DNA from 4 places in the Ruegeria sp. H3 genome. Region 1 is predicted to be linked to each of the others. Evidence: riboswitches for the same ligand, from Rfam matches in the RefSeq annotation. Region 1 holds a riboswitch; each other region holds the start of a gene.
What was found. A riboswitch is a leader RNA that binds a small molecule or an ion and turns the genes downstream of it on or off. The one in region 1 is predicted to bind cobalamin.
Positions count from the first base shown of each region.

Region 2: another riboswitch for cobalamin. It lies ahead of ACR0JE_RS09865 (aromatic ring-hydroxylating oxygenase subunit alpha); the one in region 1 lies ahead of ACR0JE_RS13375 (DUF1636 family protein).
Region 3: another riboswitch for cobalamin. It lies ahead of ACR0JE_RS05285 (DUF1636 family protein); the one in region 1 lies ahead of ACR0JE_RS13375 (DUF1636 family protein).
Region 4: another riboswitch for cobalamin. It lies ahead of ACR0JE_RS13590 (energy-coupling factor ABC transporter permease); the one in region 1 lies ahead of ACR0JE_RS13375 (DUF1636 family protein).

Region 1 is NZ_JBQFOD010000010.1:137,473-145,280, forward strand. Features, by position in the region: gene ACR0JE_RS13350 (extracellular solute-binding protein) at 1-67, opposite strand, end outside; gene ACR0JE_RS13355 (LacI family DNA-binding transcriptional regulator) at 295-1,314, shown strand; gene ACR0JE_RS13360 (FecCD family ABC transporter permease) at 1,316-2,326, opposite strand; gene ACR0JE_RS13365 (ABC transporter substrate-binding protein) at 2,328-3,281, opposite strand; gene ACR0JE_RS13370 (ABC transporter ATP-binding protein) at 3,294-4,070, opposite strand; gene ACR0JE_RS13375 (DUF1636 family protein) at 4,067-4,423, opposite strand; cobalamin riboswitch at 4,522-4,738, opposite strand; gene ACR0JE_RS13380 (D-lyxose/D-mannose family sugar isomerase) at 4,797-5,462, opposite strand; gene ACR0JE_RS13385 (carbohydrate kinase family protein) at 5,482-6,408, opposite strand; gene ACR0JE_RS13390 (glucokinase) at 6,443-7,402, opposite strand; partial or broken gene ACR0JE_RS13395 (GH1 family beta-glucosidase) at 7,466-7,808, opposite strand, start outside.
Region 2 is NZ_JBQFOD010000007.1:5,409-13,216, forward strand. Features, by position in the region: gene ACR0JE_RS09845 (hypothetical protein) at 1-84, opposite strand, end outside; gene ACR0JE_RS09850 (MipA/OmpV family protein) at 372-1,223, shown strand; gene ACR0JE_RS09855 (helix-turn-helix domain-containing protein) at 1,292-2,455, opposite strand; gene ACR0JE_RS09860 (aminotransferase) at 2,639-3,766, opposite strand; cobalamin riboswitch at 3,988-4,191, shown strand; gene ACR0JE_RS09865 (aromatic ring-hydroxylating oxygenase subunit alpha) at 4,304-5,527, shown strand; gene ACR0JE_RS09870 (FAD-binding oxidoreductase) at 5,533-6,612, shown strand; gene ACR0JE_RS09875 (multicopper oxidase domain-containing protein) at 6,660-7,808, opposite strand, start outside.
Region 3 is NZ_JBQFOD010000003.1:173,976-181,783, forward strand. Features, by position in the region: gene ACR0JE_RS05250 (phosphoribosyl-ATP diphosphatase) at 1-197, shown strand, start outside; gene ACR0JE_RS05255 (hypothetical protein) at 263-829, shown strand; gene ACR0JE_RS05260 (CoA-binding protein) at 832-1,302, opposite strand; gene ACR0JE_RS05265 (YHS domain-containing (seleno)protein) at 1,501-1,953, opposite strand; gene ACR0JE_RS05270 (hypothetical protein) at 2,059-2,373, opposite strand; gene rlmB (23S rRNA (guanosine(2251)-2'-O)-methyltransferase RlmB) at 2,354-3,127, opposite strand; tRNA gene ACR0JE_RS05280 (tRNA-Tyr) at 3,244-3,327, shown strand; cobalamin riboswitch at 3,564-3,769, shown strand; gene ACR0JE_RS05285 (DUF1636 family protein) at 3,853-4,233, shown strand; gene cobW (cobalamin biosynthesis protein CobW) at 4,230-5,285, shown strand; gene cobN (cobaltochelatase subunit CobN) at 5,291-7,808, shown strand, end outside.
Region 4 is NZ_JBQFOD010000011.1:7,994-15,801, forward strand. Features, by position in the region: gene ACR0JE_RS13565 (MarR family winged helix-turn-helix transcriptional regulator) at 1-328, opposite strand, end outside; gene ACR0JE_RS13570 (hypothetical protein) at 415-858, shown strand; gene ilvD (dihydroxy-acid dehydratase) at 981-2,813, opposite strand; gene ACR0JE_RS13580 (helix-turn-helix domain-containing protein) at 2,920-3,480, shown strand; gene ACR0JE_RS13585 (CBU_0592 family membrane protein) at 3,480-3,749, shown strand; gene ACR0JE_RS13590 (energy-coupling factor ABC transporter permease) at 3,765-4,442, opposite strand; cobalamin riboswitch at 4,498-4,711, opposite strand; gene sseA (3-mercaptopyruvate sulfurtransferase) at 4,855-5,709, shown strand; gene ACR0JE_RS13600 (amino acid aminotransferase) at 5,709-6,893, shown strand; gene ACR0JE_RS13605 (ammonium transporter) at 6,962-7,808, opposite strand, start outside.

The DNA.
Region 1 (7,808 bases):
CGGCAAAGGCTGTGGTCGCGGTAAAGGCGACGGCGGCAGCAGTTGCGCAGAACTTAAGGTTGGTCATTTTGATCCTCCGGTTCGGTCTCGGGCATTTGCAGCGAAGCACCCGATGGCAGGTTTCTGCCAGGTTGTTTTGCAGGGCCCCCCTGCGGCGTGTCTCACGCGCAGCCTCCGACCCGCATCACGTGTCACGCGTGGATTCTGCACACGTGGTCACATACTGTTAACGTATGACAGTTCAGTGAAAGATTTCTAGCAATATTGACAAATTCTACCAAATCGAAGGACAGGATGGGCGTGGCTCAGGATCATGATAAACCTGCCGATAGGCGCCGCCGGGTGACCGCGCAAGCCGTTGCAGATGCGGCTGGTGTGTCGCGTTCAGCGGTTTCACGCGCTTTTACGCCAGGTGCGTATCTTGATGAAAGCAAAAGAAAAATCATCGAGAAAGTGGCCCATCAAATGGGCTATCAGCCAAATGCATTGGCTGCCGGGTTGAAGGACGGGCGCTCGCATCTGGTGGCCGTCTTTGTCGGCAATATGCGCAGTACATATGATTCCGAATTCGTGAGCGCCTTGGTCGGGGAACTGAACGCTTTGAACAAATGGCCGATTCTCATCGATGGCGGGGATCAGCGTGCAGAAGACGCGATCGAGCAGGTTTTGCGCTATCCATTGGACGCTTTGATCCTGCGTGGTGGCAGCATGCCGCGCGCGTTGGTCACGCGGTGCACCAAGTTCGGTGTGCCGATGATTTCCACAGGCCGAATCGTCCAGGCACCGGGTGTCGACAATGTCTGTTGCCGCAATGCCGACGGTACGGGGCTTGCGGCCCAGGTGCTGGTCGACAAGGGGCGCACACGGTTTGGGTATCTGGGTGGCGCCCCCAGTTTCTCGTCATCGGCCGAGCGTAGATTGGGTGTGATCGGTGTTTTGGACAAAGCGGGGTTAAAGCTGATTGCCGAAGCCACAGGGGATTTCACTGTTGAGACAGGGCACGAGATTGCGTTGAAACTGTTGGCCGAGCATAAGCTGGACGCGTTGGTTTGTGCCAACGACGCCAGTGCGATCGGCGCGCTGACCGCCGCGCGAGAGTTGGGTTTGGACGTTCCGAGTGATCTTTCACTGATCGGGTTTGACGATATCGAAATGGCCAGATGGCCAAATTTCGATCTCAGTACCGTCAACAACCCGATTGATGATGCGGTTGATCAGGTCATTGCGTTGCTTGAACGCAGGCTGGCAGAGCCGGGCAAGCAAAGCGAAACCATTATGATTGATCCGTTTTTCGTCCCGCGTGGAACGCATTAGGTCAAACGTTTCGCGCCGATTTGAACAGGTACAAGAATACGAAAAGCGACCCGATTGATGTGGTCACGATGCCGACTGGTAACTCCTGCGGGGCCAGCAGCAGTCGGGACACGATATCAGAGGCGGTCAGAAGGATGGCTCCAACGATGGCCGAGGTGATCAGCAGGTTGCGGTGTAGCGTTCCTGCGATCCCCCGCGCGATATGAGGGACCATCAGACCGACAAAGCCGATGACACCCGCGACCGACACGAAGCTTGCCGTGGCCAAAGCTGCAACAAAGAACATGCGAAAGCGCAGACCCTGAACCGGGATACCCAAGGTGGCAGCGGTGAAATCTCCGGTCAGAAGGGCGTCAAGCCAGCGGCTTCGATAGAGTGCATAGCCCAGGATCAGGGCTAGTCCGATCAGGACCAGTGGAAATGTCTCCCACCGCGCAAGGCCCAGTCCGCCCAGCATCCAGAAGATCACGGAATGGGCGGCGCGGTTGTCTCCGGAAAAGATCAGATAGTTAGTGATGGCGGAGAACAGGAAAGACACGGCAAGCCCTGCCAGGATCAGTTTTTCCGGTGCGCTTGTGCGCAACCCCTGTACCAAGGCCAACACAATGCCCGATGCGATCAAGCCACCGCAAAACGCAGCCAGCGGCAGGGTCCAGATGCCCAGCACATCGCCGGTGACCGTGATGACCAGAACAGCGCCCGCAGCCGCGCCCGACGAGAGACCGAATAGAAATGGGTCTGCCAAGTCGTTGCGCGTGGTGGTCTGCAGAACCACCCCCACAACACCAAGCCCCGCACCGATGACAGCGGCGAACAGCGCACGCGGCAGGCGCAGATCAAACACGATCCGATGCAGCGGCGACATCTCGCCTTCTGACAGACCTGTGCCCAGGCCGATGGCGGCAATGACATCTGCCACCGGGATCGGGGTTGTACCGTAGACTGTCGACAGCAGCAAAAGGGCGGTCAGAACGACCGCCCCCAGCACAACTATCCGGCCCGTATGGACCATATCAGTTGGTCGCCGTCGGGTGCATCGCATCCGCCATCTTCTGGATCGCGTCAATGTTTGCCGGTCCCGGTGTCAGCTCTTCGTAGCGCAGACCGATCCAGCGTTCATTTTTCACAGCGTCTGTTTGGGACATCACCGGGTGCTCTTGCAGGAACTTGAACGTGTCCTCTGCCCCGTTGCCGGTCTGATAGTCAAGCAGCACCAGAAATTCCGGGTTCGATGCAGCAACCGCTTCCCACGAGGTGCGGCCCCAGCTGGTATCCATGTCATGGGTGACGTTTTCGCCGCCAGCCGCTGCGATCATCGCATCGGGGATGGCGAATTTGCCAGCGGTAAAGGGTGCATCTGCCGGGCCGTCCAGCAGGAAGACACGGGGTTTGGCCAGATCGGTGGTTTTGGCTTCAATGGCAGAAAGCTGTTCTTTCCAGCCTGCAACCAGTTCCTCGGCCTTTTCTTCGACATGCATGACCTGACCCAGGCGCAGCACATCGTTGAACAACAGGTCCATGCTGGCCTCAGGGCGGTCCTTGTCCATATGCACGCAGCTTTCGGTCAGGATCATTGTCTTGATGCCGAACGGGGCCAGAGTGTCCGGGGTCACGTCACCACCGGGCTTCATGCCGTAATACCAGCCTGCGAAGAACAGGTCAGGTTCTGCCGCAACCAGGTTTTCGACGGTTGGGTATTTCGGCGCCAGTTCCGGGATTTCACCGCGCAGCTTATCGAAATCAGGGCTTGTCTTGTACCAACCGGTGATACCGGTCAGGCCAACGATGTGTTCTTGCAGGCCCAGCGCAAAGGCCATGTCGGTCATGTTCATGTCATGCACCACCAGCCGTTCCGGCTTCGCGTCGAACACCAGCGGTTCTCCGCAATTGTCCACGGTCACCTCATGCGCTGCTGCGCCGCTGGCCAAACCGGTGATCATCAAAGCTGACCAAAGCTTCTGTTTCATCGTTCTCTCCTGTTAAGATGAAAGCGTTCGTTTTCGGATATCCAGCGCCGGGATCACGCGCCCTTCGTGCTGGAAGCACAGGTAGTCAACACCAAACGTGTCGCGCACTTGATCCGGCGTCAGTATTTGGTCGACTGGCCCAAAGCCCGTCATGCGTGTGGATTTCATCAGCGCGACATGGCTGGCGAATTCCGGGATCATGACAAGGTCGTGTACGATCATCACCACTGTTACGCCCAGTTCGGCCACCAGCGACAGCATGTGCCCCTTGGCATCGGGGTCCAGATGATTGGTGGGCTCGTCCAGAAACAACAGCGAGGGGTTCTGCGCCAATGCACGCGCGATATGGGCGCGTTGGCGTTCGCCGCCCGAGAGCCGCTGCATCGGCTTGTCCGCCAGATGGGTCAGCTCGGTTGTGCGCAGAACGCGTGCAAGATCCATCTTGTGGTCTTCTGCCGAGCGGTCGCTTTGAATGGGAATCTGGCCCAGCGCAACGTAGTCGCGCAGCTTTAGGCGGCCATCGGGCAGTTCCTGCTGACCAACAACCGCAATGGTCCGGGCGCGTTCCTGCGCAGACAGGCTGCGTAGGCTTTGACCGTTGATCCGAACGTCTCCCAGCGCCAGACGCTCGACCCCGCAGAGCAGGTTCAGCAGCGTTGTTTTCCCGGCGCCGTTGGGGCCCGCGATGGCAAGGATCGCCCCCTCGTCCAAAGAGAAGGAGACATCTTGCAACAGCACATCGCCATTCAGGGCGTAGTATTCCAAATTGTCGGCGACCAGAAAGCTCATGCCTTGTCCCTTTGGGGCAGCCGGGGCAGGCGGGCCAGTGTTTTGAAGAGCAGGGCAGGGGGCCGGTCTGTAGCGCTGGTCCAGCCGCTTTCGCTGTTGTGGAACTGATGGGCGAATGCGGCGATTGCATCCAGATCAGTGGTGCTTTGGATATCGCCAAACAGGTACTGCGCTTTGCCTTCGGCTTGAAGCCCTACGGTCATCGGGCGTTCACATCCCGCCATGCACGGGATCAGACGCGTTGCAAACCCATCGGGCAGGGCTGCGTCCAGGATGCTCTGAGCTGTGCTGGCCTCGATCTCACCCTGACAGGTCGAGCAGATCAGCACAAAATGATCAGCCGCGCGATGCATGGCCATCCTCAACGCGCAGAATGCCCGTGTCGAAAGTGCCAGTCCCGATAGGACGCGAATATGCCATCAATCCTCCTTGCGGGACGCCCCGTCCCGGGTTGGTTTCACAGGTGATGGCAGGTCTCCTGACTTGCGGGTCATCGCTTGGCCAACCTTCCCGGCCTTCTCGGGCCAGTGGTGATTTGGCGTCACTCACCGCTTACAGTTGCGGGGGCAGTTACGGACTTGGCCTGTTCCGATATTCCGGGGGCCGCACCGTATTCCCATTTTCATCCCGCACCCAAAGCTGCGGGAACCATCACAGGTCAGCTATTCTGGACAAGACACGCTTGTCAAGCAATCGCTGAGAGGCTCGGGTCAATCTCGGGGTAGATCAGTAATCCGCAACCAGCAGGAACTCGGCCTCGGTATCTTCGTCGATCGTGGCAAAGCGGGGAATGGGTTGTTCGAACACGTTATCGGTGCGGTCGTCGTTTACGGTTGAGACCTCGCCGATCAGGCAATCCCCACGCTCGGCCCAGAAGGCGTGCCAGATTCCGGGCATAAGGGTTACACTTTCGCCGGGTTTCAGGCGCAGCAATTCGCCCGGAGTGATGGTGATATCGCATCCGTCGCTGGGCACCACAACCGGTGTGTCGCGGTCTACGCTGCCATCGGGGTTCGAGGCATAGATCTCCATCACCAGATCGCCGCCGCCCCGGTTGATGATATCCTCGGCTTTGACGATATGACGATGCATCGGCGACAGCTGCTTGTCGCGCGAGATCAGCAGTTTTTCTGCATAAAGCATCCCACGACCCTGGCTCAGATCGTTCTCATCCCCATTGCGCAGGGTGAACAGGAACAGGCCAAGCTCATCAAATTTGCCTTGCCCGTAGTCGGTGATGTCCCATCCCAGTCCCCGGGCGCGGATCGTGTCGGCCTTGGCGCTGCGCATCTGATCCGGAGACCAGTCGGCAAAGGGGGGCAGGATGAAACCGAAAGACTGGATAAAGGCCTGTGCATCGGTCTTGATGTGGTTGATGTCGGAACGTTTCATGTGACTTCCCTTTTTGGGACTAGAGCTCGTGCGCCCAGGGCGGGTTGGCCCCGGCACGCGATACGGTGACTGCTGCAACATCTGCACCCAACGCTAAAGCTGCACGCAGGCTTTCTTTTGTCAGATCGCGCAGCCCGGCTTTGGTCAGATGTCCGGAACGGTGAAGTTCCGCCAGCACGCCAGCGTTGAACGTATCGCCCGCCCCCACCGTATCGACAACCTGAACCGCTTTAACCGGTATCGTGGTTTCCGAGCCATCGCGTAGATAACCCGAAGCCCCCTGGCTCCCACGTGTAACAATCACAACCGCGGGACCGGCTTGCAGCAACAAAGGCACTTTCTCGGCATGGGTTTCGGGCCCCGGAATGATCCAGTCCAGATCTTCATCCGAGACTTTGAGGATATCGGTCTGCGCAATCATGGCATTCAAACGGGTGCGGTATCTGGTCTGATCCTGGATAAACCCCGGTCGGATGTTGGGGTCCAACATCACCGCTCGATCCGTCCCGTGATGGCTTAGCAAGGCAGCATAAGCATCGGCGCAGGGTTCGCAGGCAAGACTGATACCGCCTAGATACAGGGTCGAGATGGCGGGCAGTTGGTCGGGCATATCCTCGGGCCGAAGCATGCGCCCGGCAGTGTTCTCGTCAACGAAGTTGTACGATGCATGACCATCGACCAGTTTCACAAACGCCAAAGTGGTTGGGCGGTCGCTGGTGATCACATGGGAGGTATCCACATGGCTCGCTTTCAGCGTATCCGCCAATTGTTCACCAAACATATCGGACGACAGGCCGGTCAACATGCCAACAGGCGCGCCCAATCTCCCCAACGCGATCGCCGTGTTGAAAATTGCACCTCCAGAATGGGGAACATACCCTTGGGCACCCGAGACTGTAGGCTCGGTGATCATATCGATCAGCGCTTCTCCGCAGCACAGGATCATCCCGCGTCCCTTCATTGAGAATTGTCAGGCGGTTCTACCGCATGAGGGCATTTTTGCAGAAGTTGTTAGCGCCAACAATGCCAAATTCGACCTGTTCTGAGACATAGAGGTCCATTCCGCGCCGCAGCTCGCTGAACCGGCCACCATTGTTGAAGGCATCCAGAAAACTGTCTCCGAACAGCCAGCGGTTTTTTTCCGCCACGCCACCGACCAGAAAGACGCCGCCAATTGGCATCAATGTAACGGCCATATCCCCTAGCAAAGCGCCCAGATGCGTTGTGAACAGCGATGCGGTTTGAACCGCGTGTGGATCAGTGCCGGATCGCGCATCCTGCAGGATATCCCGCGCCGGGCGCGCGGAGATATTGGTTTGACCCGCCGCCATTGCTACTGCTCGGTACAAGATCGGTAATCCGGTGCCGCTGAGGAACATCTCAGCTTCCAAACTCAGGCTGTCGCCAAAAAAACACTCGGGCGCAATACGCCGGGCCGCGTCGAAGATATCAACCTCATCCCGGTGGCGCGGCGCAAGGCCAACATGGCCTCCTTCGCCCGAGACGGTGTGATAATGCCCTTCGGAATATAGCAACGCCCCGACGCCCAGCCCAGTTCCGGGTCCGACCACCAGCCGCGTGCCGAGTGGCGGTGTGGGCGCCCCCTGCAAGACGGTAACATCATCGGACGTAACCTCGGCCACCGACCATGCAGCGGCGGTGAAGTCGTTGATGACATAAGTGTGCCTGGCACCGGTGGCTTCGGCCAGCTCGGCCTCGGACAAGTCCAGATTTGCGTTTGTCAGTTGAATCACGCCAGCCTGAACCGGGCCTGCACCTGCGGCAACAACTGCCTGAGGATCAGTTCCGACGTCATCTCGCAAACTGTGAAATGCGTTAAGTAAGTCGGACAAGGAGCCGGTTGGATGTTTGCGCAATTCTGTTAGCGCACCGTTCTCGACAACCCCAAGCCGGGTATTGGTGCCACCGATATCGGCCACCAGGTTCCAATGCTCGTGGACTGCCCCTGCTGGCTGCGCGAGCGGCAGGGCAACAGGGTTCCCTTTGGCCAGCGCGGCTTTTAGGGCGAGATATGAGGCTTTAGGCTTACGCTCCAGCGTCTCGAAATCCACGTCGACCAGACCGAACCGCTTTTCATACCCAAAGGCCCATTCGTAGTTGTCGAGCAGAGACCAGGCAAAATAGCCTTTGACTGGGGCGCCCTGATCCAATGCATCCTGAACGGCCGCAAGATGCTGGTTTAGGTAGTCGATCCGATCATCGTCCTGATCCCGTTTAGGACTTGCCATGCCGTTTTCGGTCACAAATAGGGGAAGGTCGCCAGTGTATTCCTGCGCCGTTCGGGTCAAAAAGCGGGTGAGGGCGGCTGGTTCGATCTCCCATTCC
Region 2 (7,808 bases), on a different contig from region 1:
GGCTTTTTTGGTGTCCGTATCCAGAACACGACCGGATTTGCAACGTCTTTGAATGAAAATGCGTTTTCTGTGCTTATGTTGCACGTTTCTACTCCTTTGTTTCATGCCCCTGCGTAATCACGCGGTGGTAGGGAAAAGCTAAGCCGAACAACATGTTTTAAGCGTCTCGACCCATCGGCGAGAACAGTTCGAGGTGTCCTTCTTGACCGGATGGGACGGAATTTAATCGGATGAAGGATAGTTTGGTGCTGCATCTGATCTGGGCGTTTTGCCGATGCGCCCGTGATGGGGTGCATGTCGAAACGCCTTGTCAGTCACACGCCCGACGGTGCCTGACCGTCATCAAAACAGTAAGAAGATTGAGGAAATTCATGACATTGAATTCTCGTAGTTGCGGAAGGTTTGCCGCAATTGGATTTGGCGTTGTGCTGAGCAGCACCCCACTATCCGCCCAGGTTGCCAATACCTTATCGGCTTCGGACAAAGACTGGGCATTTTACATCGGCGCAGGCGGTGGATTGGTCCCCGAATATCAAGGATCGGATGAATACGAACTGGCACCGCTGGTCACCTTTGAAGGCGTCTGGCGAGACAGGTTTGTTATCTCGGATCAGGGGCTGGGCGCCTTTCTTTACGATCAGAATGGGTTTCGTGTGTCTGCGGCTGTTGGCTATGGCGGCGGACGGGACGAAGACGATAGCGACGATCTGAAAGGACTGGGCGATATCGACAATAGTGCCGTGCTGTCGCTGGGTACTCAGTTCGATATAGGGCAAAGCCTGACCGCGACGGCGGATGTCAGAAAGTTCCTGGGTGGCTCGGAAGGCACCGTTGTGTCGCTGGGTCTGCAAACGCAGGTGCCGTTTGGCGTGATCCGTGGTGCGCTGGCCCCCACAGGTCGGCCTTACAGCGACGAAACCAGCCAAAGCGGCGTTGTCCTAATCGGCGGGGTCTCTGTCGATTGGGCGGATGAGGACTACAACCAGAGTTTCTTTGGTGTGACCTCAGCGCAATCTGCTCGTTCAGGTCTGCGCCAATACCGTGCGGAGTCCGGTGTAAATGCGCTGAATGTCGAACTTGGGGTCAGCAAACAGATCGGCAGAAGCTGGGGTGTCACCGGCCTATTGGCCTATTCGCGCCTGTTGGGAGACGCGGCGGACAGCCCGATTGTGAAATCCAAAGGAAACTATGCAGCCGTCGTGTCAGTCGCCTACCAGTTCTAAGACCTGACAAACGATACCTCGTCGACTGGGCCAGCACGGTGATCGTGCTGGTTCAGTTGCTTCCCAGACTAGTTGCGTACGTCAGAAGGCGTTTTCCCAGTCTCGCGCTTAAAAGCCTTGTAAAAGGCTGAGCGTGAATTGAAGCCAACATCATACGCGATGTTCAGAATGGTCTCGTCGGTCGAGGTCAATTGCTCGATTGCGTCATTGATCCGCCATCGGTTGATATAGTCGAAGAACGTACTGTTCAGTTTGGCATTCAACGTTTGCGAAACATAGTGCGATGTGACACCGATATGCTTGGCCAAATCCCACAGGCTAAGGTTCGGTTCGCGATAGAGCAGGTCCTGGCTCATCGCCGTTTCGATTTTCTTCGCAATCCGTGCGGCGCGTTCTTCGTCAAGGGCAGATTTCTTGTACTTGCGCTCGGATGGCTCATCCGGGTCCGGCGGGTCTGAGACAGGTGTTCGGGTCAGGCCGGGACGTTGGCGTAGGCCCCATATGCCAATGACCCAGAATAGAAACAGCAGGGCAAGGCTTTCTAGGAAATCAAGCAGCTCGTCTTGCACCTCGAACCCGACGGCCTCGGACACTGTAAGTATGCTGACAGCAGCCGACAGAAACCAAAATGACATCGCTGCCAAAGTGATCACCCAAACCCAAGTCAGCTCTCGGTTTTCGGTGCTTGCAAACACTTCGCGCAACCGTTTTCGGTAGGTCATCAACATGCGGATGATCAGGATCAGGTAAACGGCCATTATGATCCGAAACAGTACGTCAGCGGTCAAAACCGCCAAGGCGATCAACACAAACCGCAACAACCGGGGATCGTCCTCAGGTAGGTCAACATCGCTCAGATCCGTTGGCAGAAACATCAGCGATGACATGAGCAGCCCGGATATGATGATCGGGGGTAGGTGATACCGCAGCCTAGGCTTGGGCGCTTCATCCGCTTCGCTGGTCAAGGCGCGGACATAAAGCCAGAAAAGAAAGGGGCTTGCGAAATCAAACAGAACGACAAGCACGCTAACGCGCATCACAAGATTGAACTCGTCCTCACTTCCTGACGCGTCGGCGATCAAAGCGCCAAGAGAGGACAGGCCCTGTATAAGAAACAGCGCGGCCAGGGGCATGAACACACCGGTATCACGCTTTCGTAGAAACAGCAGGTTAGCACAAAACAGGCAGAGCCCGATAAAGGCGGTATCAACGAATTGGGTGGCGGATTCCAAAATTACTTACTCTCTGAAAATCGACCACGGATGGTCTTGCGCTGCAGCCTCTTCATGCCCTCTACAGCATGCGATCTGACATCTACCAATTTCATGGGATTTGTCGTCTCTTTTGATCGGACAGGACGTTTGAGACTGCGTTAGACAGGTTTAATCTATATTCTTGCGCGGCCGTTCGGCGCGCTACGACTTGGCGTGGCGTGCCAGAAACTGCGAGAACCGGGCCAGCCCGGCTTTCAAATCTTCGGTTGGGTTGGTGTATCCAAGCCGCAGCCAGCCCTCCACGTCCATTGCGCTGCCCGGCGTCAGCATCACACCTTCTTCTTGCAACAGCGTCACGCATAGATCGCGCGAAGACATTGGTAGTTCGTATTTCAACAAGGCCGTAGTGCCGGATTTTGGCGGCACCCAGCTAAGCAGCGGTTCGTTTACGATCCAATCCTGAACGATCCGCAAGTTTTCGCGAGTGATCCGGTGCGCCCGCGCCAGTATCTTGTCGCGATGTTCCAGCGCCATGGCGGCTAGCATTTCGTCGATCTTGCCAACCGATATCGTGTTGTAGTCCCGGTGGATCATCACGTCATGCAGCATTTCTTTGGGTCCGGCGATCCAGCCAACCCGTAACCCGGCCAGCGAATAGGCCTTGGACATGCCCGCCGTGCTGATCCCTTTTTCGTACAGGTCTGCGACTGCGGCGGTGAAGCCGTCGCCTGTCTGATCTGTTCCGCGATAGACCTCGTCACAAAGCAACCAGGCATCGACACCACGTGCGATTTCGACGATTTGTTCCAGCAATGTGCGATCCATCAGCGCCCCTGTCGGGTTGTTGGGATTGTTGATCGCAATCAGGCGCGTATCGGATCGCACCATCGCCCGCAACTCGTCCAGATCGGGCAAAAAGGCGTTTTCAGGCCGTAAGTGCAGCAGTTCGATTTCGGCACCGATGCTTTCGGGGATGGAATAGTGTTGCTGATAGGTCGGGATTACAGAGATCACGTGATCACCACGCGAAACCAGCGTCTGATGCACCAGAGAGTTCGCGCCGATGGTCCCGTGCGTTGTTAGGATGTTATCCCGGCCCTGACTGTCATAAAGGCCACAGATCGCATCGCGCAGGCGTTCTGACCCTTCAATTGCGCCATAGGTCATCTTCATGGATGACAGATCGTTCAGAATGCTATTGTGCTGGCCCGCCATGTCGAACAGTTCGCCCAGCGTGATGGACTGAACGCAGGTCTCAGCCAGATTGAGCTCGCAGGTCGTCTCGAACTCATTCATCCACATCTCAACACCAAAGGGTCTGATTTCCATTGGGGCTCTCCTACTTTCAGCATTTGGGGCGATGGCACGTAACGGACGCACGGTTATGAAGATGTCTTATACCGCCAAACCAGCCAAGCGGAAGATTGCGGGTTTGTGCCTGAAATGTATCCAGGGGTTTTACTGCACAAACCCGGATCCGACCCGAACATCGAGATGTCTGTTTTGAAACTGAAAATGTCGCAAGTCTCTCAGCATAAGAACCGCGCGACTCTATCCTGTGCATGTGAGGTGCCGTTGTTTGAGTCTCAGACAGCGGAGAATTGGGAAGCCGGTGAAATTCCGGCACTGCCCCCGCAACGGTAAGGAAGGTCAGGTTCGGCAATCAACCACTGGGACGAGGATCCCGGGAAGGTGTCGCAACCGGGCGCAAGCCCCTTTCAAGTCCGGAAACCAGCCTTGCAGATATGTCAAACCGCGGGTGGCGGTGGGGGCACATGTTTCGGACGTGATCCTCGCGCGCCTCCGGACGGTTCCTCCTTGTCATCTGCCCAAGCAATGCCGCGGGGCGCGGCAGGAGAGCCAGAAATGAACAGCATTCAAAGCCTGTTGGCACGTCGCATCCCTGGTCACGCGCTCGAGCAGGCCTTTTATACAGACCCTCAGGTTTTTCAGGCCGATCTTGAAGCCATCCACTACCGCGACTGGCTGTTTGCCATTCCGGCTTGTGAACTGGTGAAAGCAGGGGATTACGTAACCTATACCGTTGGTGCCTATCGCATTATCATTGTGCGTGGTGCTGACAACCAAATCAGGGCGTTTCACAATACTTGCCGCCACCGTGGCTCGATCATTTGCAAGGCTGCAAAAGGCAATGCGCCTAAGCTGGTTTGCCCCTATCACCAATGGACCTACGAGCTTGATGGTTCATTGCTGTGGGCGCGCGATATGGGGCCGGATTTCGATCCGAAACAGCATGGGTTGAAGACCGTCCATTGCCGTGAGCTTGCCGGGTTGGTTTACATCTGTCTTGCGGACAACGCCCCAGATTTCGACATGTTCGCCAGTACCGCGCGCCCTTATCTGGAGCCGCATGATCTGGGCAACGCCAAAGTGGCTTTTGAAAGTTCGATTGTTGAGAAAGGCAACTGGAAGCTGGTTTGGGAAAATAACCGCGAGTGTTACCACTGCGGTGGCAACCATCCCGCGCTATGCCGCACATTCCCTGATGATCCTGCAGTCACAGGGATCGAAGGGGGTGAGACGCCGCTGCATATGCAAGCGCATTTTGACAGGTGCGAAGCCGCCGGGATGCCCTCGCAATTCTACCTGCATGATGACGGACAATTCCGTATGGCTCGGATGCCTCTGAAAGAAGGAGCGCAAAGCTATACGATGGATGGAAAATCCGCCGTGCGGCGCTGGCTTGGCCGATCGCCTTTTGCGGATGCAGGTGCGTTGTTGAAATTTCACTATCCAACTACCTGGAACCACTTTCTGGCTGATCATTCCATCGTGTTCCGCGTAACACCAATCAGCCCGACTGAAACCGAGGTCACAACCAAATGGCTGGTTCACAAGGATGCCGTTGAAGGGGTCGATTACGATCTGAAACGTCTGACCGAGGTCTGGATTGCCACCAATGACGAAGACCGTCAGGTGGTCGAGGATAATCAGCTGGGTATCAACAGCCCGGCCTATCTGCCTGGCCCGTATTCGCCGACGCAGGAATCCGGTGTGCTGCAATTCGTGGATTGGTATTGCAACACGTTGGCCGGTCGGTTGGCCCCCGAAACAATGGCGGCGGAGTAACGGTGATGAAAGATCTCAACGCGGTTGTGAATATCTGGCAGGACAGCGAAACACTGGAATGCGTCTCGGTCGTGCCCGAGATGGCAAATACGGCCAGTTTCACCTTTCGCGCTCCGTCTGGGTCGATGTTTGCGTACCATCCAGGGCAGTTTCTGACTTTGGAAATCCCGGCTCCTGGACAGCCGGGTGGGGTTGTGCATCGCACCTATACGATTTCTTCTTCTCCCTCGCGGCCACGGTCGATCACCATCACTGCCAAGGCCCAGCCCGACAGTATTGGAACGCGCTGGATGCTGGACAACCTGCAACCCGGCATGCGGATCAAAGCCATCGGACCAGCCGGGCTGTTTTCGAATGTTGAAAGCACGGCTGGCAAATATCTATTCATCTCTGCTGGGTCCGGGATCACCCCGATGATGTCGATGACCACCTGCATGTGGGACGAGGGGCGTGATCTGGATATTGTCTTTATCAACTGCGCAAAGCGACCGTCCGAGATCATCTTTCGCCAGCGGCTGGAACACATGGCCAGCCGAACCCCTGGCCTAGATCTGAAATTCGTTGTTGAAGAGCCCGACCGCTATCGCCCTTGGACGGGGTATCAGGGGCAGTTCAACCAGTTGATGCTGGGCCTGATGGCGCCTGACTATTTGGAGCGTGAAGTCTATTGCTGCGGCCCGGAACCTTTCATGCAGGCGGTACGCGATGCTCTGGTCGGGCTGGGCTATGATATGGACAACTATCATCAGGAAAGCTTTGGTGCCCCGGTTGAAACCGAGGCCGATCAGCCAGAGCTGGATGATGTTATCCCAGATGATGACAGCAAGGCTGAGATTGTGTTTGCAAGCTCCGGCGTGACTGCCAAAGTTGCCGAAACCGACACGGTTCTGGTCGCTGCACGGTCGGTTGGGTTGAACATCCCCTCGGGCTGTACGTTCGGCGTTTGCGGGACCTGCAAGGTTAGAAAAACAGCAGGTGAGGTGCATATGGTCCACAATGGCGGGATATCCGAAGACGATATCGAAGCCGGTTACATTCTTGCCTGTTGTTCCAATCCGATCGGTAGGGTTGAGGTGGAGGTTTAGTCTCAAAACCGCCCCGGAATGCGCCCGGGGCGGTTGGTTTGATCTTACTATGACACGGTGAACTGCCCCATCATGCCGCAATCTTCATGTTCCAGGATGTGGCAGTGATACATATAGGGCGCGTCAGAAGGCGCATCATGGTCGAACCGCACCAGAACTTCGGACCAGCCATCCTCGACATGGACCATATCTTTCCAGCCTTGCGCATAGGCGGGGGCGGGGCCTCCGTTTTGTGAGAGAATGCGGAAGGAACAACCATGGATGTGAAAGGGGTGCAGTTGATCATCAACTGAGATACGCCAGATTTCGGTATCGCCTTTTCTGACCGTCTCATCAATCCGGTCCATTTTCATTGGTAGCCCGTTTATGGCCATCGCTCCGGCATCGCCGCAGAAATTGTCCCAAGCCAGCGCAAGTGCGGCAAGATCGGCCCCGACATTCATGTTCAACTCAAAAGATCGCGTGACTGTCGCCTCAGAGGGTTGGGCAGGGGAGAGATTGGCAAGTCTGGTCGGCATTGACCCGGTGAAACCGGTCTTTGCGGTTCTCGCCAACCGCAAAGCAGTCACTGTTTGGCTCCCTCCAAAAAGGTTGGCAAAGAACCCACCACCGTTCCCGTTCAGATTGACATTCAAGGCGTTCGCCTCAAGCGCGCTCATATCCACGAGCACCTCATACCTTTCACCAGGCGACATCAGGATGCTCTCCGCCTCGACTGGTGCGGGCAGAAACCCTCCGTCCGATGCGATCACCGTGATTGGCCCGGTTTCCATCGACAATCCAAGGAAACGCGCGTTACAGGCATTCAGAATGCGAAGCCGTACAAGGCCGGTCGGAACCGCTTGCGCAACGGGTGCGACGGCGCCGTTGACGATAAGGGTTTCGCCTTCAAAGCCATCCTCAAAAACGGCAGCAGATACCTTGTAGCTCATGCGCCCTTCTGCATCGAACATCTTATCCTGCAGGATCAGCGTGAAGTCATCGACGCCATAGGTCTGTGGCAAATCGGCTGAAAGGCTGTCGTCATCTTCGACCAACAGGACACCGGCAAGCCCTTGATAAGTCTGGCGTGCGGTTTTGCCATGCATATGCGAATGAAACCAGTTCATCGAAGCGTGCTGAACAATCGGCACATCCGGCGACCAGACGCTGCCATGTGTGATCTCTTGATGCGGCCCGCCATCCACTTCTCCCGG
Region 3 (7,808 bases), on a different contig from region 1:
AATTCGGGGAAGAAGCGATTGAGGCGATCATCGAAGCCGTCAAAGGCGATAAGGACAAGCTGACCTCCGAGGTGGCAGATGTGCTTTACCACCTGTTGGTGATGCTTGCCGCGCGCGATGTTGCGCTGGATGATGTGCTGGTTGAACTCGAACGACGTCAGGGCACCAGCGGTATTGCGGAAAAGGCCGCGCGCTAAGTAAGCTTCCGATCCGTCAATCCCAGCCTTATGATCCTTCGAGATACCCAGTAGGGAAAATCGGAATGATCAAAGCTTTGGCAATTATTCTGGCTCTTGTGGGTTTGGCAACCTGCACTACCCCTCCCCTGCAGACTGGGGATGAGGTTCAGCGTCTTGCAGTCGAGATTCGGTCCTTAGGGCCCGGGATTGACCCAGAAGAAGCCGACCGCGCCGCCCGGATCGCCTATGCCTACACAGCCCAGCTGGCGCAGGAATATCAGATCACTGATCCCCCGCTGATCCACAACACGAAGGTCAACAGGGGGCTGCGCCCGCGCGGGCTGTGCTGGCATTGGGCTGAAGATATCGAGCGTCGATTGAAGCAGGAAAACTTCGAAACACTTACGCTGCATCGCGCCATCGCCAATGCCGACAACCCTTTCCGTATTGATCACAGCACAGCGATTATCAGCCGTGCCGGAGACTCGATGTATGAGGGCGTTGTGCTGGACCCTTGGCGCTATGGCGGGGTTTTGTTCTGGTCCCCGCTGTCAGATGACAGCCGATATGACTGGATTCCGCGCGATGTTGTTCTAGAAAAACGGCGCCTCGAGCAAGTGGCGCGGTTGAAACCCTATGTCGCCAACTAGGTTCAAAGCTTCGATGAGATGATGCCAGTGCTGAACCCGCCCATCCGCAGTTCACCAAACAGGCGCTGATATTCGATTTTGGGGCAACGGTTCATTACCACATCCACCCCGCGGGCCTGCGCCGTTTCAGCAGCCTCAGGATGCTCGACTCCGATCTGCATCCAGATGGTCCGAATCTTGGGGAACACTTCTAGCGCCTCATCGACGATGGGTGGAACAGCCTCGGAGCGCCGAAAGATATCGACCATATCGACAGGTTCAGAAATCTCGGACAGCGCACCACGCACCGTTTGGCCAAATAATTCCTCGCCAGCGTGGCCCGGATTGACGGGAATGACGGCATATCCCTTCAGCGAAAGATATCGCGCTACATAATAGCTGGGCCGCACCGGGTTCATCGACACCCCAACCACCGCGACGGTTTTGGTGCGGTGCAGGATGGTTTTCAGATGATCGTCGGAATAGTCAGCCATGGCCGCATCCTAATCACAGCCGCAAAAAAGAAAAAAGCGCCCAAGAAGCCTTGGGCGCCAGTTGTTGGAACGAGGGACAGTGAAATGACCCGCGGCAGTTCCGTTCCGCGGTCACTGTGACATTTAGGCATGATCTGGTTAAAAAAAAGACCAAGCACTCATTTTTGTGATGACTTTCTACAAAAAACGGAAATCTGCCTAGTCTTCGTACAGAATGACGGGCCAATTCTCTTCGGCCAGATGGATATTTGCCGTCCTGTCCTGTTCCCAAATCCGCTCAACCGCCGGGGAATGAGTGAGGTACAAACGCCCATCCACGACCTGCCATGCCATGGGGTCAGTGCTTTTCAGAACACCATTTGCCATCGCATAGGAACAATAGCCCCCGAACTGAGGCGCAAAGGCGCGCGGGTTGCTTTCAAACCGTTCGCGATTTTCCTGCGACGCAAAATGCCACTGGGCCCCTTTCCACATGACGGCAATGCTTGGTTCACCCCGAACCGGTACTGTACTGTCGAAATAGGACACTGGATCATACCCCGCCATCGCAGCGCCATCGGTCGCAAAATAGACAGGTTTGTCCTGCGCCCAAGCGAAAGGTGCAAAAGCGATGGCTGTCAGTATACCGAATATGAAACGGCGGTTTTGCATCTGGGTCCTGTAGCAAAGAATCGAGCACCTAAGATGCAATTTTTGAACCGCTGTGAAACCCCCGTTGACGTGGATGTGAACATCCTTGCGAATGCATGGCAGCCCTTAATCAAAGATGTCTTCTATAACATCCCAGGCTTCATCCAGAACACGATAGAACGTGCTCTTTTTCTTCTTCTTTTTTCGCGATTTCGGGGGTGCTACGTGGCTGATCGCCGTACGAGCAGGCTTTGATTTCTGAACCTTGTGCTTTGGCAACATCTTAAGGTCGTGCAGAGGCGCACCACAGCTTGAGCAACTCAGCTCGTGCCGTTTCTTCCCGGTCAGAACCAGGGCAGCCCGAGTACCGCAATAGCAGCAGGTTGCGATTTTGGACGGTCCGGAAATAGCGATCTCCTGTCTAATGGTGCCGAGAGGCATATAGGGCGATTGCGGCAGCATTTGAGACATTCAGTGACCCAAATCCCCCGGATGCGTCAATTTTCACCAATTGATCCACAGTCTCTTTGGTCTTTTGCCGCAATCCCGGCCCTTCAGCACCCAATACCAGCGCCACAGGTCGATCCCTTTGGTTCCCCAGGGCTGTTTCAATAGTTTCATTCGCCTCGCCATCCAGACCGAGCACCAGAAATCCCATCGACTGAAGCTCGGTTATGGCATCGGCCAGATTGCGCACCCTTAGATAAGGCTGACGTTCCAATGCGCCGCTGGCGGTCTTGGCCAGTGCCCCGGTTTCAGGGGCCGAATGATGCCGGGTTCCGATCACAGCACTTGCACCCAGTACTTCGGCTGACCGAAGAATCGCACCCACATTATGTGGGTCCGTTACACGGTCCAGTAGGATCACGCGGGGATGTTCCCGTCCGATGCAGTTCTCGGCCAAACCGCCCCACTCCAGCGGCTTAACCTCAAGCGCTGCCCCCTGATGCACCGAACCCGCATCGATCGGGGCACTAAACTTGCGCGGATCAACCATCTCGGCCTCGATCCCCGCGAATTCAATGGCTTCGAGCAGCTTGTCCCGCGCATTTCGCGTCACAATCAGGCGCAGTTTCTGGCGTTTGGGGTTCATCAAGGCGTCGCGCACGGCGTGCAAACCAAACAGCCAAACCGTCTCTGCCGCAGCTGCTTTTCGCGCCTGTTCCTTTTCAACAACCCACTTGGGTTTTTTCATTCTGAGGGCCTCCGGGCCATGAATTCGCTTTCCTGCGTCAATGCCGTATTTTCCTGTTGACGCTCCTTTGGTCCGCTAGTAATCACGCCTCCACGTCAGGTGCAACGCCTGACAGTGGGCGACAGGCCGCAAGGTGTGGCAGGGGACTGTAACTCCCTCGCGGAGACGCACGCCTGGTTCGATTCCAGGGTCGCCCACCACTCTCACAAAGCTTCCAGATTCCAGAGCAAAACGCCCCCACCATTGGCCTGTGCCTTCAGTTATGAAGAGCAGTCTAGTCATTCGTCAAACATTTGGTTCAGTGACGTGGTCGCTGTTAAACCTTTCGAAAGCCGCAGGCTAAGCCAGCCATGCCGCCCAGCGACTGCCACAGGTCGTTTTTCTGCACCCGACGTTGCGGTTGTCGGCGACACGCTTGACAAGCACCGTATCAGTGCCGCATGTCCGATCCGTTGGTGTCCTCGTAAGAGGATGAAAAGGGAATGCGTCAACGGGTTTACCGCCAAACGCAGCCGCCCCCGCGACCGTGACCGGAGAGGGTGCCCAAAGCCACTGGCCAAAGGCTGGGAAGGCAGGACATCCGACAGGGTATACACCCTGACATCCGCAAGCCGGGAGACCTGCCAGCGCCCGAAGATGAAACCGGACGGGGTGTTCCGGTGTGGGGCTTGGATCGGCCCACATGAAACCCCGTCCCCCAGATTTGATTAAGGGGGATGAGAGAGATGAGTAAAGCCGCACCAGTTGAACTGCTGGTCTGCACGACATGCCGCCGTGGCCTGGCAATCGAAGATGACACCCAGCGCCCCGGCGCTTTGCTGCATAAGGCGCTGGAACAGGCGGGCGTGCCAGATGGGATCCATCTGAAACCCGTGGAGTGCCTGTCAAATTGCGATCAAGGATGTTCCATCGTGTTGCGGGGCGGACCCACGCGTTGGACTTTTGTCTACGAAAACCTCAACGAAACCGACCATGTCGAAACGATCATCGAAGGTGTGACCAAGTATTTGGCCACTGACGATGGTTTGGTCAAATGGCGCGAACGTCCTGAACATTTCCGCAAAAACTGTGCGGCCCGTATTCCCCCGATTGGAGCCCTGAAATGAGCAACTTGGAAAAACTCCCCGTCACCGTGATCACTGGCTTCTTGGGTTCGGGCAAAACCACACTGGTCAAGCACCTGATGCAGAACCCGCAGGGCAAGCGTCTGGCGGTGGTGGTCAACGAATTTGGCGATGTTGGCGTCGATGGCGACATCCTGAAATCCTGTGCGATCCCCGATTGTCCGGCAGAAAACATCATGGAATTGGCGAACGGCTGTATCTGCTGCACCGTGGCCGACGACTTCATCCCGACCATCGAAGCCTTGATGGCACTGGAGCCGCGCCCTGAGCATATTCTGATCGAAACCTCTGGGCTCGCCTTGCCCAAGCCGCTGCTGAAAGCCTTCGACTGGCCGGATATTCGCTCGAAAATCACCGTCGATGGTGTGATCGCTCTGGCCGATGCCGAAGCTGTCGCCGCCGGTCGCTTTGCGCCAAATGTGGCAGCGGTGGATGCGCAACGTCTGGCCGATGACTCGATTGACCACGAAACACCCTTGGCCGAGGTGTTCGAGGATCAGATTTCCTGCGCCGACATCATTCTGCTGACCAAGCCCGATCTGGCCGGTCCTGAAGGCGTAGCCAAAGCGAAAGAGATCATCGCCACTGAGGCCCCTCGCCCGCTGCCCGTTGTCGAAGTTGCCGAAGGCGCCGTGGACGTACGGGTCGTTCTGGGTCTTGAGGCCGCAGCCGAGGATGACATGGACGCCCGCCCGTCGCATCACGACGGTCACCACGATCACGAGCATGACGATTTCGAAAGCATCATCGTTGATCTGCCGGAACAGTCCGATCCAGCCGATCTGGTCGCCAAGATCGAACTTCTGGCCACTGAGCTGAACATTTTGCGCGTCAAAGGCTATGCCGCCGTCGAAGGCAAGCCGATGCGCCTGCTGGTGCAAGCCGTGGGTGCCCGCGTGCGTCATCAATATGACCGCCCGTGGGGGCCCGGCGAAGAACGCCGCTCGCGCATGGTGGTGATCGCCGAGCATGACGACATCAAAGAAGCAGAAATCCGCGATATCCTCGCGGGTGTCACCGAGGCCGCCGAGTAAGGCCCATGCACGTCGTCTTCCGCGAAAGCCACGGGTTAGAAGAAACGGAAACCCCAACCGATCTGGGCCAGAGCCCGGCGGATCTGGTGGTGCTGTCCTTCTCGGACAGCGACCTGGGCGCTTTCGCGGCAGGCTGGCATCGCGGTGGCGGACCGGAAGGGCGAATGCCGACCCTGCGGTTGGCGAACCTGACGGCGTTGAAGCATCCTCTGTCCGTCGACACCTACGTGGAACAGACGCTTGAGGGTGCCAAGGGCATTCTGATCCGTCTGATTGGCGGCGTGCCTTACTGGGCCTACGGGTTACAGCAAGTTCTGTCACTGGCTCAGGCCAAGGGGATCGCTTTGGCCGTCTTACCCGCCGACGGACGTGAGGATACGCGGCTGGATGAATATTCCACCCTACCCGTCTCGACCCTGCGCCGTCTGGCGCATCTCTGCGACACCGGCGGAGAGGTCGCGGCACAGGCTGCCTTGGCGCAGATGGCATTGGCGGCGGGGCTTTATGCCGGCCCTGTTATGGGGGCTAAAACCCTGCCCGAATCCGGCGCGTGGTGTCCTGTTCGCGGCGTGATCCCGGTTGAGGCGGCCTTTTCGGGCAACGCAAAACGTATCATCGTCACGTTCTATCGCGCCTATCTGACATCGGCGGATACAGCCCCTGTCGCCGCCGTGATCCGCAGCTTGCGGGATCGCGGGTTCGACGCAGTGGGCCTCTTTGCCCCTTCGCTCAAAGCACCTGCTGCCGCTGAATGGCTGCGTGACAACATCGTCACGCTGAAACCTTCGGCGATCATCAACGCCACCTCTTTCTCGGGCAAAGGCGCATCGGGAACGTCTCCTTTGGACGCGGCGGGCGTGCCGGTATTTCAGATGGCCCTCGCCACATCCCGACGCAAGGCTTGGGCCGAGGCCGAACGAGGTCTCTCCCCTGCCGATCTCGCCATGCATGTGGTGCTGCCCGAAGTGGACGGGCGCATTTCAGCGGGCATTGCCTCATTCAAGGAACCGGGCAAGCGTGATCCGCATCTGGAATATTCCCGCTTTGCCCACCGGGCTGAGCAAGAGCGGATCGAAGCGATCATCAACCGTGTCACAGGCTGGTTGACCCTTCATAACAAGCCCAAGGCAGATCAAGTACCCGCACTGGTGCTATCAACCTACCCCGGCAAGGACTGGCAAATGGCGCACGCGGTGGGCCTCGACGCGCTGGCCTCGGCCGAGGCGATGCTGGCCGATCTTCAGGCCGAGGGCTACCGCACCGCACCGGCCGAACCAATTGCTGAAACCCTGCTGGATGCGCGCATTTCATGGTCTTTGGAAGACTACCAGGCAGCCCTAGCAGACCTGTCCGAGCAACTGCGCACCGATCTGCAAACCGTTTGGGGTAAGCCCGAGGACGACCCGATCTTTACCGAGGGCGCGTTCCACTTCACCGCCCTGCGCCGAGGCAACGTGATGGTTACACTGCAACCCGAACGCGGCACGCCCGAGCTGCGCGATGACGACTATCACGATCTGTCTCGCACCCCGCGTCACAGCTACGTCGCCTTCTATCTGTGGCTACGCAAAGGATTGGGCGCAGACGCTTTGATCCATATCGGCGCGCATGGCACGCTGGAATGGCTTCCGGGCAAATCCGTTGCGCTGTCGGCGAATTGCTGGCCCGAGGCGCTGATCCGTGACCTGCCGGTGATCTATCCCTTCATTGTCAACGACCCGGGCGAGGCCGCGCAGGCCAAGCGCCGGATTGGGGCTGTCACGCTGGGCCATATCCCGCCCCCGATGAAGGAAAGCGGCACGCCAGATCGCATGGTGCGGCTGGAATCTCTGCTGGATGAGTTCTCGAACGCGGACGGGCTGGATCCCAAACGCCGCGACCGCCTGCAGGAAGACATCCGGGATGAGGCGCAGGCCATCGGGTTGGAAAGCGATCTGGGCCTTGATCAGGCCACCTGCACCGCCGAGGCGATCACCCGCATCGACCGCTTTGTCTGCGATATCAAAGAAAGCCAGTTCGGCGACGGGCTGCATATCTATGGCCGCGCGCCTGAGGTTTCCGGCACATTCGACCCCGCACCCTCGGCCCATGCAGAACGCAACGCTCTGATCGACGCGTTGGCCGGCAAGCGGATCGAGGCTGGGCCGTCCGGTTCCCCCTACCGCGGCCGCTCGGATGTTCTGCCGACCGGGCGGAACCTATATACCACCGACCCCCGCTCGGTTCCGACGCGGGCGGCCTACACTCAAGGCGTCAAACTGGCTGAGGAACTGGTCCGCCGCCACCTGCAGGAAGAAGGCGATTATCCCAAGGGGCTGATCATCGATCTGTGGGGCTCAGCCACCATGCGCACCGCGGGTGAGGAATTTGCCATGGCATTGCACCTGCTGGGCGTGAAACCGGTCTGGGATAAAGGCTCGGAACGGGTTTCGGGGATAGAAGTGCTGCCGATCACTGACCTCAGCCGCCCACGTCTGGACGTGACGCTGCGTGTGTCGGGCCTGTTCCGGGACGTCTTCCCGA
Region 4 (7,808 bases), on a different contig from region 1:
CTGTTTGCATTAGTTCCCCAACAATCTCCGATCCTTTGGGCGTCAAAAAGATCAAGCTGACGCGACCATCGTCTGGAGCCACTTCTCGCCGTACAAGCCCTTTGTCTTCCAAAGATCGGACCATACGCGTCATTTGTGATTTGTCACGAGCGACACGTTTTGTGAGTTCATTCATGCTGATCCGCCCGGCATCCGCAAGCGTCATCAGCACAATGCCCCCGCCGGGCCCAACTGCTTCTCTATCAAAGCCGGGCGCGCGTTCCTGTAGTCCAGAATGAATTTTGCGCATCAAGCGGTCTATAAGTAGGGCGAGATCGGTGTCTTGCATTTAGTTGACTAAGTCTACTTATTTGTTTAATGGACAAAATCAACTTAACGAGATGGCCTCTTGGCTTCAATGACAAGGAAGACGACATGACAGCCCCACATACACTGGCTCTCAAAATTGCCGCGGTCCTTTGGATTATTTGGGGATTGGTACATACGCTCGCGGGTGTGATGGTGCTGATGAGTGATGCCACGGGCGGGTTTCAAGCTATTGCCGATGCCGTTGATCCGGTTGCGCTTGAAGCCGACTATCACACAGCAGTGGAAGGCGTACTCAATCAGCATGGATGGAACCTAGGTTGGTTCGGCATCGCGACGATCATCGGCGCAATCTTTATCTGGCGGAAAAACATAACTGCCATTTGGGTAACAGGTATGGTCGGCGGTCTTGCCGATGTCGGCTATCTGCTATTTGTCGATTTTCCCGGCTACGTTAATTTCGTACCGGGGACCATCATGACTATTATTTCAGCGTCAGCGGTTGCATTGAGCTTTTGGGTCTGGTTTTCCGTCAGACGAGTGACTTCCTAAGAAGTTGATGAAATTGAAAGTGGGCGTTTGAGGTCATAGATCTGAAGCCTGCTTCCTCCCACGCTACAGAACAAAAACAGCCCACCAGATGGGTGGGCCGTATTTGTTGAGTGGTTTCCGACTCAAACCTGACGCACGGCCCCTTTGGCGGCGCTGGTGGTCAGTTTGGCATAGGCTTTCAGCGCGGTAGAGACCTTGCGCTTGCGTGGTTCTGCCGGTTCCCAGCCTTTTTCGTCTTGCTCGGCGCGTCGCTGCGCCAGTTCCTCATCCGACACAGCCAGATGGATTGAGCGGTTTGGGATGTCGATCTCGATCGTGTCACCCTGACGGACCAGACCGATCACGCCGCCTTCGGCCGCCTCGGGTGAGACATGGCCGATGGACAGGCCCGATGTACCGCCCGAGAAGCGACCATCGGTTAACAAAGCGCAGGCTTTGCCCAGACCTTTGGATTTCAGATAAGAGGTTGGGTAGAGCATTTCCTGCATCCCCGGCCCACCGCGAGGGCCTTCGTAGCGGATGACGACCACGTCACCCTCTTTCACCTTGCCGGTCAGGATGTCGCTGACCGCCTGATCCTGGCTTTCGCAGACATAGGCCGAGCCGGTGAAGGTCAGGCTACTGGAATCCACACCCGCTGTTTTCACGATACAGCCGTCGCGGGCGATATTGCCGAACAGAACGGCCAGACCGCCATCTTGCGAAAACGCATGTTCCTTGGACCGGATCACACCGCCTTCGCGGTCGGTGTCCAGTTCCTTGTACCGGTTCGACTGGCTGAACGCCTGCGTGGTGCGTACACCGCCCGGGGCTGCCTTGAACAGGTCCTGCGCCGCCGGGTTGTTGGCAACCTTGATGTCCCAATTGGCAATTGCTTCGCCCATGGTCGGCGTGTGAACAGTGCTGCAGTGGTTGTGGAACAACCCAGCGCGGCTGAGTTCACCGAGGATCGAGAAGATGCCACCGGCGCGGTGGACGTCCTCCATATGCACATTCTCGGTGTTCGGTGCGACTTTGCACAGGCACGGCACCTTACGGCTTAACCGGTCCATGTCGGACATGGTGAAATCGACGCCGCCTTCGTGGGCGATTGCCAGCAGATGCAGGACCGTGTTGGTCGATCCACCCATGGCGATATCCAGGCTCATGGCGTTCTCGAACGCATCAAACGTTGCGATCTCGCGTGGTAGGAAGCCTTTTTCGTCCAGATCGTAGTGCCGCTTGGTGATCTCGACGATCCGGCGACCCGCTTCAAGGAACAGCTGTTTGCGGTCCGCATGAGTGGCGAGGGTGGAGCCATTGCCTGGCAGTGCCAAACCCAGTGCCTCGGCCAGACAATTCATTGAGTTCGCCGTGAACATGCCCGAGCACGAGCCGCAAGTGGGGCAGGCGTTTTCCTCGATATGCTGAACCTGCTCGTCGGTGAACCGGTCGTCAGCGGCGGCGACCATGGCATCTACAAGGTCGATCTTCTTGGCATCCAGATCAGCAATGTCGATCTTACCAGCCTCCATCGGCCCGCCCGAGACAAAGATCGCTGGAACGTTCAAACGCATCGCAGCCATCAACATGCCTGGCGTGATCTTATCGCAGTTCGAGATACAGACCATCGCATCGGCGCAATGCGCGTTGACCATGTATTCGACCGAATCCGCGATCACCTCACGCGAGGGTAAGGAATAGAGCATCCCGTCGTGGCCCATGGCGATGCCGTCATCCACCGCGATGGTGTTGAATTCCTTGGCAACACCGCCAGCCTTTTCAACCTCACGCGCGACCATCTGGCCCAAATCCTTCAGGTGGACGTGACCCGGCACGAATTGTGTGAAGGAGTTGACAATGGCGATAATCGGCTTGCCGAAATCATCGTCCTGCATACCGGTGGCACGCCACAGGCCGCGGGCACCGGCCATGTTGCGGCCATGGGTAGAGGTTCTGGATCGGTACATTGGCATGATGCTGTTTCCCTTTTGCCCCGGTTGCGATATGCGGGGAATGTGCGTTATAGCGCACGTACCATATGTGCGCTATAACGCACAAGAGGATTCGAAAGACAACGGCATGGCTCCGGACGACATAACACTGAAACTAAGGGATGTGCGGGCCGCTTCGGGGCTGAGCCTGTCGAAAGTTGCCGAAATCACCGGTGTCAGCAAAGCGATGCTAGGTCAGATCGAACGCGGCGAATCAAGCCCGACGATCGCCACGCTCTGGAAGATTGCCAAAGGATTTCAGCTGCCGCTCAGCGCGTTGATCGACACCGTGAATGGTGATCCGTCGGTTTTTCAAACCGTTACCTTTCCCGGCAGTATCGAGGTCAAGATCGTTTTCCCCTTTGATCCGGCCTTGGGGGCAGAGACATTTCACGTCAACCTCGACCCGAACCAAAGCCATGAGTCCCCTGCCCATGCCGCTGGTGTGACCGAGGAGGTCTTTGTGCTCAGCGGCACGCTGGACATTCTGAAAGGTGAGGCTTGGGTGTCTTTGCAAACGGGGCAGGGACTTCGATTTGCAGCGGATGTCCCGCACGGATATCGCGCAGGTGCTGAAGGGGCGGCGTTTTTGAACATGCATCACTATGCGCAACAGCCGGATGTTCAGGAAAACGGCAAGGTTCATTGATGAGTGAGTTTTTCAACAGTCTGACCATCGTGGACGCCATCGGTTCCTTCGGGGCTCTGATCGTGGTTGCCGCCTATTTCGCGACGCAGATGCGGTATATGAATTCCGAAGATCTGGCGTTTCCCGTGGTGAACCTGCTGGGGTCTGTTTTGATTGTCTATTCGCTGCTTCAGAACTTCAATCTGGCGTCAATGTTGATTGAAGGCTTCTGGATCATCATTAGCGTGATCGGGATTATTCAGCATTTCAGGTTGCGCCGCGAAGGGTAACGCGGCGCAATAGAGTTATGCAGTGTTGTGAAGGCGCGGTGTGAACAGCCCAATCCGGCCCAGATCCCGCATGGATTTTGTTGCGGCCAACACGGCCAAATCAGCCAGTGGTTCTATCAGGATAACCAGGAGGTACGCAGCGCCAAAGCTGACAACGGCGGCGAGGTTTTCTGCACCAAATCCTTGGCCATAAAAGGCCCAGAACGCCACCCAGACGACGACACCGCCCTGATAGGCCGTCGACAGCGCAAGTGCCTGAGAATACTTCAGATCAATATAGGCCGTATTTGGCGCAATGATGCGGTTGGCCAAGGCCTGCAAGGCAAACAATGGTACCAGCAGCGTTGTCATGTTCATCCCGAACTGAGGCAGGTCGAAAGGCGCCAGGAAAAACCCCTGAATAAACAAGCCCGCGATCAGGCCGATGGCGGCAGGGGCCGCACCGAATAACAAAAACAGGGTCGATCCTAGAATAAAATGAACCTCTGACACCCCGACCGGGAAGTGCGGCAACACCTCAAAGAAGGTGAAAACCAGCCCAATGGTCAGGGCTGAGCGAATGGCAAGGCTGGCAAGGCCGCTGCTTTTCAGGCTGTCCCATGCCAGTTTAGCGGCATAGAGCCCTGCGCCAGTTGCGGTGGCGTAGCTCAAGACAAGTTTGGCGCCATTTACGACGCCCGGTTCGATATGCATAGTTTGGTCTCCTTCCCGTCACACCCGACGGCAGAAAGGTTTAAAAATTGGGCTTTCGCCCGGTTTGCACATGGCAGGTCTCCTGACTTGCGGATTGGCTTCGATCCCGGCCTTCCCAACCGATTGCTTCGGTCAGTGGCCATGATGGGGCGAAACTCCGCTTACAGTTGCGGGGGCAGTTCCGGAATTGACAGCTACTGTCGCACCGGATTCCCTTTTCGTTCCTCAGGGGGAATTCCCCTTTGGAAACCATGTCCGGCAGGTGTCTGGCACGGGGTGCCGCCTGTCAAGCAGGCAAACGTGTATGTTTGGAAAAAATTGTCAGCGCGCCGGGGGGTGCAGGCCTTGGCATGGCTTGCACGTTTGTCCGCTCGGATATAGGGAAACTCAGACTCGCTTAGGGGAGGCTTTGATGCAAGACGATCCCAAAACCCTCGTTTCCACCGACTGGCTTGCCGCCCATCTGAAGGACCCGGATCTGCGGATCCTGGATGGATCGTGGTACCTGCCTGCGCAGAACCGCGATGCCAAGGCGGAATATGATGCGGGCCACATCCCCGGCGCGCGCTTCTTCGATATTGATGACATTTCGGACCAACGTTCGGACTTGCCACATATGGCGCCGCCGGTCGAGAAGTTCATGTCACGCCTGCGGGCGATGGGCGTCGGCGATGGTCATCAGGTGGTCGTCTATGACGGGGCCGGGCTGATGTCGGCCGCGCGGGTCTGGTGGCTGTTCCGCCTGATGGGCCAAGAGAACATCGCCGTTCTGGACGGGGGTTTGCCGAAATGGCAGGCCGAAGGGCGAGAGGTTGAAGATCTGCCCCCGGTGATCCGGGATCGGCATATGACCGTTCGGGTGCAGAACCATCTGGTACGCGACGTGACACAAGTGTCTGCGGCCGCCAAACTGGCTGATCATGAGATTATCGATGCCCGTGCTGCCGCCCGTTTCGCCGGAACCGAGGTTGAACCGCGCGAAGGGCTGCGATCTGGCCACATACCAGGGTCGCGCAACGTGCCCTTTGGCAGCCTGTTGAATAGTGATGGTACAATGAAGTCGCCCGATGCGTGCCGCGCCGTGTTTGAGGCCGCAGGCGTGGATCTGACCAAACCGGCGATCACCTCGTGCGGTTCGGGCGTGACCGCTGCAATCCTAAGCCTTGCGCTTGAACGCATGGGCAAAAAAGACCACGCGCTTTATGACGGCTCCTGGGCTGAATGGGGTGCTTTCCCAACCCTGCCCGTCGCAACCGGAGAGACCTGATGTTCGAGAACCTCAAACCGCAGCCCGCCGACAAAATCTTGGCGCTGATGCAGATGTACCGCGAAGACCCGCGCGATCAGAAGATCGACCTGGGTGTTGGTGTCTACAAGAATGCCGAAGGTGTTACCCCGGTTATGCGAGCGGTCAAAGCCGCCGAAAAGCGCATTCTGGAGGAGCAGGAGAGCAAAGCCTATACGGGACTGGCAGGTGATCCGGCCTATGCCGATGCGATGATCGGCCTGATCCTCGGCGACGCAGTACCGCGTGCCAATATTGCCGCCGTTGCGACACCGGGCGGGACGGGTGCCTGTCGTCAGGCGTTCGAGATGATCCGCATGGCCAATCCTGCGGCGCGCGTGTTTGTATCGAACCCGACATGGCCAAACCACCTGTCGATCCTGAGCTACTTGGGTATCGAGGCGGTTCCGTATCGCTATTTCGACGGCGAAACCCGCGGCGTCGATTTCGACGGTATGATCGAGGACCTGAAAACTGCCAAGGCGGGCGACGTGGTTCTGCTGCATGGTTGCTGCCACAACCCAACCGGCGCAAACTTGAACCCCGTGCAGTGGCAAGAGGTGGTGAACCTGATCAACGAGCTTGGGCTGGTTGCCATGATCGACATCGCCTATCAGGGTTTCGGCGACGGTCTTGAGGAAGACGCGCAGGCAACCCGTCTGGTGGCATCGTCGGTCAAGCGCTGCCTGATCGCGGCGTCCTGTTCGAAGAATTTCGGCGTTTACCGTGAACGCACCGGGTTGCTGATGGCGATCAGTGACGATGTGGCGCAGACCGCGCTGAACCAGAGCACGCTGGCCTTCCTGAACCGCCAGAACTACTCGTTTCCGCCGGACCATGGCGCACGGGTCGTGACCACCATCCTGAACGACGACGCCTTGCGCGCAGATTGGGCCGCTGAGCTGGAGGAGGTGCGCCTGTCCATGCTGGGCCTGCGTCAGCAACTGGCGGACGAGTTGCAGCGTCTGACCGGATCAGACCGGTTCGGCTTTGTCGCCCAGCACCGCGGCATGTTCTCGCGCCTCGGCGCGGCCCCTGAACTGGTCGAGCAACTGCGTAACGATCACGGGATCTACATGGTCGGCGACAGCAGGTTGAATATTGCCGGGCTGAACGCGACGACCGTACCGATTCTGGCGCAGGCGATTGTCGACGTCGGCGTCTGAACCCTGTCTCAGGAAAAAGAAAACCCGGGCGCGAACGCCCGGGTTTTTTTGTTCAACTTGGTAAGCTCTTAGCCCTTCGAGAACTCCGGATAGGCTTCCATACCCAGTTCTGCCATGTCGAGGCCGTTGATCTCGTCCTCTTCGCTGACACGGATGCCCATTACCGCTTTCAGGATCGACCATACGATCAGAGCGCCGACGAAGGTGAACACACCGTATGCGACGATACCGGTCAGCTGGGTAATCAGGCTGGCCTCGCCGTAGAAGATCACGGCGATGGTGCCCCAGATGCCTGCGAACAGGTGAACAGGGATGGCACCAACAACGTCGTCGATCTTGAACTTGTCCAGCATCGGAACCGCGAAGACCACGATGATGCCGCCAACTGCACCGATCCATAGCGAGCCGAACAAGGTCGGAGCCAGAGGCTCAGCGGTGATCGAGACCAGACCGGCCAGCGCGCCGTTCAGCACCATGGTCAGGTCAGGCTTCTTGTACAGAACCTGGGTCAGGATCAGGGCAGCAACAGCACCAGATGCGGCAGCCATGTTGGTGTTGGCAAAGATGCGCGACACGTCGGTTACGTCACCCACGGTGCCCATAGCCAGCTGTGAGCCGCCGTTGAAGCCGAACCAACCCAGCCACAGGATAAAAGTACCCAAGGTGGCCAGCGCCAGGTTCGAACCGGGCATCGGGTGAACCTTGCCGTCTTTATACTTGCCGATACGCGGGCCAAGGATCAGACAGCCAGCCAGAGCTGCCCAGCCACCGACAGAGTGCACAACTGTAGAACCAGCGAAATCCGAGAAGCCAGCTTCGGACAGCCAGCCGCCGCCCCACTGCCAGGAGCCAGAGATCGGGTACATGATACCGGTCAGCACGACCACGAAGATCAGGAACGGCCACAGCTTGATC